3 linked regions of the Roseisolibacter agri genome follow. Each later gene encodes a partner of the first gene's protein in a complex. Links are inferred from orthologs where the notes say so. Each region holds a gene or a part of one and is shown on either strand. Other genes may lie near its edges.

Evidence for each region. Proteins that work in one complex are often made in the same cells at the same time.
Region 2: the proteins of accD (region 1) and rosag_RS12535 are in contact, whole or in part, in a solved structure (PDB 8UXZ), measured with the Escherichia coli proteins. The link is inferred for Roseisolibacter agri from one-to-one orthologs.
Region 3: the proteins of accD (region 1) and accB are in contact, whole or in part, in a solved structure (PDB 8UXZ), measured with the Escherichia coli proteins. The link is inferred for Roseisolibacter agri from one-to-one orthologs.

Annotation. Positions count from the first base shown.
Region 1 is NZ_BRXS01000006.1:214,809-217,661, forward strand. It holds accD (acetyl-CoA carboxylase, carboxyltransferase subunit beta), read right to left. Parts: upstream 1,931-2,853; coding sequence 1,070-1,930; downstream 1-1,069. Other genes in the region: rosag_RS19320 (bifunctional folylpolyglutamate synthase/dihydrofolate synthase), read right to left, coding at 1-1,046; rodA (rod shape-determining protein RodA), read right to left, coding at 2,067-2,853.
Region 2 is NZ_BRXS01000004.1:78,005-81,284, forward strand. Bases 355-3,280 are described here. They hold rosag_RS12535 (acetyl-CoA carboxylase carboxyltransferase subunit alpha), read right to left. Parts: upstream 2,338-3,280; coding sequence 1,372-2,337; downstream 355-1,371. Other genes in these bases: rosag_RS12530 (PSP1 domain-containing protein), read right to left, coding at 355-1,351; dnaE (DNA polymerase III subunit alpha), read right to left, coding at 2,343-3,280. In the rest of the region: more of rosag_RS12530, read right to left, coding at 1-354. UniProt on the Escherichia coli protein: Component of the acetyl coenzyme A carboxylase (ACC) complex. First, biotin carboxylase catalyzes the carboxylation of biotin on its carrier protein (BCCP) and then the CO(2) group is transferred by the carboxyltransferase to acetyl-CoA to form malonyl-CoA.
Region 3 is NZ_BRXS01000006.1:379,495-382,637, forward strand. The notes cover bases 355-3,143. They hold accB (acetyl-CoA carboxylase biotin carboxyl carrier protein), read right to left. Parts: upstream 2,113-3,143; coding sequence 1,597-2,112; downstream 355-1,596. Other genes in these bases: accC (acetyl-CoA carboxylase biotin carboxylase subunit), read right to left, coding at 355-1,594; rosag_RS20090 (M24 family metallopeptidase), read right to left, coding at 2,217-3,143. Outside these bases: rosag_RS20075 (2-phosphosulfolactate phosphatase), read right to left, coding at 1-190; more of accC, read right to left, coding at 191-354. UniProt on the Escherichia coli protein: This protein is a component of the acetyl coenzyme A carboxylase complex; first, biotin carboxylase catalyzes the carboxylation of the carrier protein and then the transcarboxylase transfers the carboxyl group to form malonyl-CoA.

The DNA of each region.
Region 1 (2,853 bases):
GCCTGCAGCATGCCGCGCCAGTCCTTGTCCGCCAGCACGGTGACGAGGGCCGCCACCGGGCGCGCCGGCGCCAGCTCGGCGAGCGTCGCCGCCAGCACGCGGGCGCCGTCCGGGTTGTGCGCGACGTCGAACAGGTAGCGGCCGGCCCACTGGAAGCGGCCCGGCAGGCGCACGTCGGCCAGCGCCGGCGCGGCCTCCGCGGCCGTCACGCGCCACGCGGGTCCCGCCGCGTCGAGCATCGTCAGGGCCGTCGCCACGTTGTGCGCCTGGAAGCCGCCGAGCAGCGGCGTCACGAGCCGCGCGCGGCCGAACGGCGCCTCAAGCTCGAACGCGGTCCCCTCGTGCCCCACGCGGACGTCGCGCACGGTGCACTCGGCCGCGACCTCGCGGATGGGCGTCGCGCCCGCGGCCTGCGCCCGCCCCACCAGCACCGCCCGGATCGCGGGATCGAGCTCGCCCACGACGGCGGGCGCGCCCGCCTTGTAGATCCCCGCCTTCTCGACGGCGATGCGCTCGCGCGTGTCGCCCAGAAGCTCGGTGTGATCGAGGCCGATCGCCGTAACCCCGGCGACCAGCGGCTCCACGACGTTGGTCGAGTCGAGCCGTCCGCCGAGCCCCGTCTCCACGACCGCGACGTCCACGCCCGCGCGCGCGAAGTGGTCGAACGCGAGCGCCGTCGTGATCTCGAAGAAGGTCGCGCCCACGCGCTCGGCCGTCGGCATCCAGCGCGCGAGGAAGTCGACGACCGCCGCCTCCTCGATCGGGCGCCCCTGCACCACGATGCGCTCGCGGAAGTCGACCAGATGGGGCGACGTGAAGCGCGCGACGCGATGACCGCGCGCGCGCAGCACGGCCTCCAGCGTCGCGACCGTGCTCCCCTTCCCGTTCGTGCCGGCCACGTGGAAGACCGGCACGGCGAGGTGCGGGTCGCCCAGCGCGCGCAGCAGCGCGCGGATGCGATCGAGGCCGTACCGGCTGGTGCCGCCCGTGCGCGCGAACAGGCGGGAGAGCGCGTCCTGGTAGGCGCCGGCGGGGAGCGACGCCACGGCGGACGGCAGGGCGGCGGCGCTCAGGACGCCGCGCTGGGGGCGGCCGCCGGCTTGCCCGTCATGTGGCGGAGCAGCTGGCCGACCGTCGCCTTGAGGTCGCGCCGGTGCACCACGGCGTCCAGCATCCCGTGCTCCAGCAGGAACTCCGCCGTCTGGAAGCCCTCCGGCAGGTCCTGCCCGAGCGTCTGCTTGATCACGCGCGGCCCCGCGAAGCCGATCACCGCGCCCGGCTCGGCCAGGATCGCGTCGCCGAGCATCGCGTAGCTGGCGCTCACGCCACCCGTGGTGGGGTTGGTGAGGATCGAGACGTACGGGATGCGCCGCTCCGCGAGCTGCGACAGGATGGCCGCCGCCTTGGCCATCTGCATCAGCGACAGCACGCCCTCCTGCATGCGCGCGCCGCCCGACGCCGACACGATGATGAAGGGCTGCTTCTTCTCGAGCGAGCGCTGGCCGGCGCGGGCGATCTTCTCGCCCACCACGGAGCCCATCGAGCCGCCCATGAACGCGAAGTCCATGACGCCGACGTTCGTGGGGATGCCGCCCAGCGTGCCGCTGGCCGTGAGGATCGCGTCCGTGTCGCCGGCGTTGTTCTGCGCCTTCTTCAGGCGCGCGGCGTACTCCGGGAAGCCGAGGGGATCGGCGGAGCGGAGGCCGTCCTCCGTCTCCTCCCAGTCCTCGTCGAGGAGGATGTTGACGTACTCCACGGCGCGGATGCGACGGTGATAGTCGCACTCGGGGCACACGTTGAGGTTCCGGGCGAACTTCTCCCGGATGTCGGTGTGCCCGCACGCCTCGCACTTCTCCCAGGCGTCCGGCGGGATCTCGAGGCGCTCGCGGCGCGGGACGCGCGGCTTGCGCTCTTTACGGAACCAGGCCATAGCGGCGAAATGTCGGCAGAGCGGGCAGCCTGAGCAAGTGATCGCTGGCCGTCCGGCCAGTCCGCGCCCACCCATGCACGACCGGCGCCGCTCCGGTGCGGCGCCGTGGCCGGCTCAGCGCCGCTGCGGCGCCCGCTCAGACCGCGAGGTGCTCGCCCCGCCCGCGCCCCTCGGCCGAGAAGCGCGCCAGCACGCCGATCGCCAGCCAGCTGATCAGCATGAACGATCCGCCATAGCTGAAGAACGGCAGCGGGATGCCCGTGATCGGCATCAGGTTCAGCGTCATCCCGATGTTCACGATGACGTGCACGAACCAGCTCGCGAGCAGCCCGAACGCCGCCAGGCTGCTGAACGCGTCGGTCGCGCGCGTGGCGATCCGCGTGCACCGCAGCAGCAGCGCGAGGAAGAGCACGAGCGCCACGCACACGCCGATGAAGCCCATCTCCTCGCCGACGACGGCGAAGATGAAGTCCGTGTGCTGGGCCGGCAGGAACGCGAGCCGCTTCTGCGTCCCGAGCGTCCACCCCTTCCCGAACCAGCCGCCCGAGCCGATCGCGACCTGCGACTGGATGACGTGGTAGCCCGACGCCCGCGGGTCGTTCATCGGGTCGAGGAACACGAGCAGGCGGCGCTGCTGGTACGGCTTCAGCGCGTCCCAGAGCAACGGCGCCAGCACGCCCATCACGACGTTCGCGACGACGAGCGTGATCCCCTCCGCCAGGTACGGCTTGTACCAGACGACGAGCGCCACGAGGAGCAGGAACCAGGCGCCCCACAGCGCCGTGTTGAACGAGAGCACGAGGCTCACCGCGGGGCTCGCGAGCAGCGCCAGCATCTGCCAGGGCACGCCGGCCCAGAACAGCATCGCGAACAGGATGCCGATGAACGCCAGCCCCGACCCGAGGTCCGGCTGCAGCATGATG
Region 2 (3,280 bases), on another replicon or contig:
ACTCGTCGTGCTGCGCGTCGGCGCCCTCGTGCCCCTCGTCGCCCGCGCGGCGCCCGCCCCGGTTGCGACGACCGCCGCGCCGCCCGCGACGGCGGCGTGGACGCACCTCGGTGCCGTCGGCCGGTGCCTCGCCACCTTCGGGGACGGGCTGGCCCGGCGCGCCGACCGGCAGGCGCATGATCGGCATCTCCTGCGTGACGCCGTCGAGCGAGACGCCTTCCAGGTCGCCGATGACCAGCGGCGGCGGCATCAGGCGCGGCGCGGCCGGGCGCGCGGGGATCTCGCGCCGCTCGGCCGGGCGGTCGTCGCGGCGCTCACCCTCGCGCCGGTCGCCCTCGCGGCGGTCGGGGCCGCGCCGGTCGCCGCTTCGCGGTTCGCTCCGCGGCTCACCTCGCGGTGCCCGCGACGGCGCTTCGGCAACGTGCCCCTCCTCGAGGTGCGCCGCGTCGTGCGCCGTGTCGTCCCCGTCGTCCCCGCCCGGGCCGGCCGGCGACGCGAACGGGCCGCCCAGCGCCTCCAGCTCGCGCCGCAGGTCGCCCAACGGCACGACGCGCAGCTCGCCGTCGAGGGCGCGCAGCGTCACGCGCTCGCGGAAGATGTCGTTGGCGAGCACCTTCTCCTCGCCCTTCGACGTCGTCAGCACCTTCCCCTCCTTGGGGAAGCGCTTGCGCTGCTGCACGTAGAAGTCGTGCTCGTAGCGCAGGGAGCACATGAGGCGCCCGCACGCGCCGGAGATCTGCGTCGGGTTCAGCGACAGGCGCTGGTCCTTGGCGACGCTGAGGTTCACCGGCCGCAGCTCCGGGAGCCAGGCGGCGGAGCAGTACTGGCGCCCGCAGCGTCCGACGCCGTCGAGCCGCTTGGCCTCGTCGCGCACGCCGATCTGCTTCAGCTCGATGCGCGTGCGGAAGAGCGACGCGAGGTCGCGCACGAGCGCGCGGAAGTCGACGCGCTTCTCGGCCGTGAAGTAGAGCGTGAGCTTGCGGCGGTCCCACTGCCAGTCGGCGTCGGAGATCTTCATCACGAGGCCGTGCGTGCGCACGCGCTCCATCGCCTTGCGGCGCGCCTCCTCGTTCAGCGCCTCCAGCTCGCCCGCGCGCCGCACGTCCTCGACGGCCGCGAGGCGCAGCGCGCGGCGCTGCGGCTGCGTGCCCGCGCCCAGCAGCGCCTCGCCGTGCGCGACGCCGGCCCAGCGCTTGGCGGCCAGCTCGCCGGTCGCGTGCACCTCGCCCAGGTCCTCGCCGCGGTCGCCCTCGACGATGATGGCCGCGTGCGCCTTCGGCGGGTCGTCACCGTCCCAGAGGAAGAACTCCTTGCGGTTGCCCTTGAAGGCGATCTCGACGAGGTGCGACATCAGGTGCGCGGACTCTCCGATCAGCCGACGAAGCGGCCCATCTTGAGGAACTTCTCGCGGCGACGGCGCACGAGCTTCTCGGGCTTCAGGCGCCGCAGCTCGTCGAGGTGCTTGAGCAGCACCTCGCGGACGTTCTTCGCCGTCGCCTCGTGGTCGGCGTGCGCGCCGCCCGTGGGCTCGGGGATCACCTCGTCCACCACGCGCAGCTCGAACAGCTCGGGCGCGGTGATGCGCAGCGCGCCGGCGGCCTTCTCGCGCATCTCGGGGCTCTTGCCGTCCTTCCAGAGGATGGCGGCGCACCCCTCGACCGAGATCACGGAGTAGACCGAGTTCTCGAGCATCAGCAGGCGGTCCGCGACGCCCAGCGCGAGCGCGCCGCCCGAGCCGCCCTCGCCAATGACGGTGGCGATGATCGGCACCTGCAGCGCCGCCATCTCGATCAGGTTGCGCGCGATCGCCTCGCTCTGCCCACGCTCCTCGGCGCCGATGCCGGGCCACGCGCCCGGCGTGTCGATGAGCGTGATGATGGGGACCTGGAACTTCTCGGCGAGCTTCATCAGGCGCAGCGCCTTGCGGTAGCCCTCGGGGTGCGGCATCCCGAAGTTGCGGCGCAGGTTCTCCTTGGTGTCGCGGCCGCGCTGCTGGCCGATCACCATCACCGTCTCGTCGTCCAGGCGCGCCCACCCGGCGACGATCGCGCCGTCGTCGCGGAACTGGCGGTCGCCGTGCAGCTCGATCCAGTCGGTGAAGCAGCGGTCGATGTAGTCCTGCGTGAACGGACGCCGCGCGGAGCGCGCGACCTGCACGCGCTGCAGGGGCGTCAGGTTGCGATAGATCTCGCTGCGCATGTCCGCGAGCTTGCGCTCGAGCGGCTCCAGCTCCGCCTGCACGTCGAAGTCGCGGTCGTCGGCGAGCTGTCGCAGCTCGTCGATGCGACGCTCCAGCTCGACCAGCGGCTTCTCGAAATCGAGGGACGCGGTGGCCATGGGTTTCAACCCCCTCGAACCAGCTTGACGCGCTCGTCGCCGAGCAGCGCGCGCAGTTCGTTCAGGGCGGCGTTGGACGCCGCGACGGTGAGGGAACGCGACCGGAAGCGCGCGGTCTGGCCGGCGCGGGGATCGCGCCAGCGCAGCTCGAGCGCCGCCGTGCCAGGGTAGGCGTCACACGTCGCGCGCACGTCGCGCATGACGCTCGGCGTCAGATCGGCGCCCGCGGCGAGCTCGATGGCGACCGCCACCTGCCCGTTCACGCGCTTCTCCGCCAGGCGGGTCACCTTCTCGACGATGAACGTCGGGCTCTCCGCCCCCTGGTCGCGCTTGGAGTACCCGCCCTCGACGAGCACGGGGACGTCCGTCTTGACCTGGTCGGCGAGCACCGCCCAGGCCTCGGGGAACACCAGCACCTCGGAAGATCCCGAGAAATCCTCCAGTGTCAACCGGGCGAACTCGGCCCCGCTGCGCTTGGAGATCTGTCGGCGAGCCGCCGTGATGACGCACGCGAGCGCGATCGGCGTGGGCGTCCACGTGCCCAGCTCCGAGATCTTGTGCGTCGCGAACAGCTCCGCCTCGGCCCGGAAGGGCTCCAGCGGATGCCCCGACACGTAGAAGCCGAGGATCGCCTTCTCGTTCGCCAGGCGGTCGCTCTCGCTCCACGCGGGCACGTGCGGGAGCGTCGGCTTGGCCTGCGCGGGCGCGCCGCCGCCCAGCACGTCGCCGAACAGCGAGACCTGCCCCAGCTCGCGCTCCTCCTGCTTGAGCAGCGCCTCGCTGATCGCGTGGTCGAGCGCCGTCACGTACTGCGCGCGGTGCCCGCCCAGCCCGTCCAGCGCGCCGGCGGCGATGAGCGCCTCGAACACGCGCTTGTTGCAGGCGCGCAGGTCCACGCGCTCGACGAAGTCGAAGAAGTCCTTGTAGACGCCCTCGGCGAAGC
Region 3 (3,143 bases), 170 kb from region 1 along the record:
GCCGCTCGAACTGGCGCGACCGCAGGACGACCTCGTCCGAGCTCTCGAGCGGCACGATGCTGCGCGCGCCGTTGGCGAGCGCCGTCGCGATCGTGGACGAGGCGCGCAGCACGTCGATGACCGCGACCACGCGCCCCGCGACGTCACCCGGGGTGAGCGCGCCGACCCCGAAGAGGACGTCGAGTCGCACTCAGTGCTCCCGCAGCCCCGGACCGTGGGGCGCGTGCGGGTCCGGCTTCAGCACCTCCGCCTTCAGCCGGTCGAACTCGCGCTCCAGCCACTTGGTGTCGACGTCGCCGGCCTGGAACTGCGGGTGCTGCATCACGCGCGCGAGGAACGGCATCGTCGTCGAGACGCCCTCGATCACGAACGTCTCGAGCGCCAGCTGCATGCGCTTCATCGCCTCCTCGCGCGTGCTCCCCTGCACGATGAGCTTGGCGACGAGCGAGTCGTAGAACGGGGGCACCGAGTAGCCGGCGTAGACGTGCGTGTCGAGCCGCACGCCCGGCCCGCCCGGCGGATGGAACGTGGTGATGTGCCCCGGAGACGGCTGGAAGTTGCGCACCGGGTCCTCGGCGTTCACGCGGCACTCGATCACGTGGCCGCGCAGCGGCGGCAGCTCGGTGACCGTCATCGGCAGGCCGGCCGCGACGCGGATCTGCTCCTTCACGAGGTCCACACCCGTGAGCTGCTCCGTCACCGGATGCTCGACCTGGATGCGGGTGTTCATCTCCATGAAGTAGAACGAGCGGTCCTCGTTCAGCAGCATCTCGATCGTGCCGGCGCCGACGTAGTCGATCGCCTTCGCGCCCTTCACCGCCGCGTCGCCCATCGCCTGGCGCAGCTCCGGCGTCATCACCGGGCACGGCGCCTCCTCGACGAGCTTCTGGTGGCGGCGCTGCACCGAGCAGTCGCGCTCTCCCAGGTGGATCACGTTCCCGTGCTTGTCGCCGAGGATCTGGAACTCGACGTGGCGCGGCCGCGTGAGGTACTTCTCGACGTAGACGTCGCCGTTGCCGAACGCCGACAGCGCCTCGGAGCGCGCGAGCTGGAACGAGCGCGCGAAGTCGTCGACGTCGTTGGCGACGCGCATCCCCTTCCCGCCGCCGCCCGCCGCCGCCTTGATGATGACCGGGAAGCCGATCTGCTCCGCGAACGCGAGCGCCTCGTCGGGATCCTCGACCGGGCCCGGCGTGCCGGGGACGATGGGGACGCCGACGTCCATCATCGCCTTGCGCGCGGCCGCCTTGTCGCCCATCACGCGGATCTGCGCCGCGGTGGGGCCGATGAAGGCGATGTTGCTCGCGGCGCACGTCTCCGCGAACTCCGCGTTCTCGGCCAGGAAGCCGTAGCCGGGATGGATCGCGTCGGCGCCGGTGATCTCGGCGGCCGCGATGATGCGCGGGATGTTGAGGTACGACTCGCGGCTCGAGGCGGGACCGATGCACACGTCGTCGTCGGCGAAGCGCACGTGCAGGCTCTCGCGGTCCGCCTCCGAGTAGACGGCGACCGTCTGCACGCCCAGCTCGCGGCAGGCGCGGATGACGCGCAGGGCGATCTCGCCGCGATTCGCGATGAGGACTTTCTTGAACACGATCAGCCGTTCGGATCGATGCGGAACAGCACCTGGCCGTACTCGACCGGATGCGCGTCCTGCGCGAGGACCTCGGTGATCACGCCGTCGTACTCGCTCTCGATCTCGTTCATGATCTTCATCGCCTCGATGATGCAGACGATCTGGCCCTTGCTGATGCGCTGGCCGACGGTCGCGTACGCCTTGGCGCCGGGCTCCGGCGAGGCGTAGAACGTCCCGACCATCGGCGACTTGATCTCCAGCCCCTTGGCCTTCGGCGCCTCGCTGCGCGCGCCCTCGTCGCGCGACTCGACGATGGTCGAGAGGCCCTCCGACGGCGTCGGCCGCCCGACGCCCGACGGCACCGGCGCCATCATCGGCGGCATCGAGACCGGCGCCGCCATCTGCACCGTGCCCCGCTGCTGCGGCGTCTTCGAGATGCGGAGCTTCATCCCCTTGTCGGAGGAGATCTCGATCGAGTCGACGGACGAGCCGTCGAGCATCTCGATGAGCTTCTTGACGTAGCGGAGGTCGATCATGGGACCGTGGAGGGTGGGACGGACGGCGCGCGGCCGGAGCGGCGGAACGCGACCGCGCCGCGCGGAGGCCGGAGCCGTCCGCGAGGCGCGCCCGCGTGCAGTGTTCACGAGAGCTCGAGCAGCTCCCGCGTGAAGTGCGTCAGGACTTCGGGGCCGGTCGGAGCGAGATGCACGTCGTCCTCGATGCGCACGCCGCCCCAGCCGGGCAGGTAGATCCCGGGCTCGATGGTCACGACCGAATCGGGCGGGAGGATCGCCTCGGCCGACCGCGCCAGCCGCGGGGCCTCGTGCACCTCCAGCCCGATTCCGTGGCCGAGGCTGTGCCCGAAGGCATCGCCGTAGCCGCGCCCGTCAATGTAGTCGCGCGCCAGGGCGTCGGCATCCCGGCCCGTCTGGCCGACCCGCACCTGCGCGCTGGCCAGCGCGTTGGCCGCGCGCACGACGTCGTAGACCTCGCGCTGCCGCTCGTCGGCCCGTCCGAGCACGACCGTACGGGTCACGTCGGCGCAGTAGCCCTCGACGATGGCGCCGAAGTCGATGAGCAGGAAGTCGCCGCGCTGCAGCTCGCGCGCGGCCGCGCGCGCATGCGGGAGCGCGGCGCGCGGCCCGCTGGCGACGATCGTCTCGAACGGGAAGCCCTCGCTCCCCGCCTCGCGCAGCGCGCGCTCGAGGATGCCCGCGACGGCCAGCTCGGTGAGCCCGGGCCGCACCTCGGCCAGCGTCCGCTCGAGCGCGGTCACCGCGACGACGCCCGCCTCGCGGATGCGCGCGACCTCGTCGGCGTCCTTGTGCTCGCGCAGGCGCTCGACCAGATCGGCGGTCGGACGCCACGTCCAGCGCGCGCCGGCGTCGAGCAGCCGCTGGAAGTCGCGGTGCAGCACGTGCGCGCTCTCGAAGCCGACCACCTCGACGTACGCGAGCGCGGCGAGCTGCTGCCAGAGGCCGGTCCACAGGCTCTGCGCCTCGATCACCACGCGCGCGCGGTCGCCCACCTGCTCCGCCGCCTGCGTCTGGTAGCGGAAGTCGGTGAT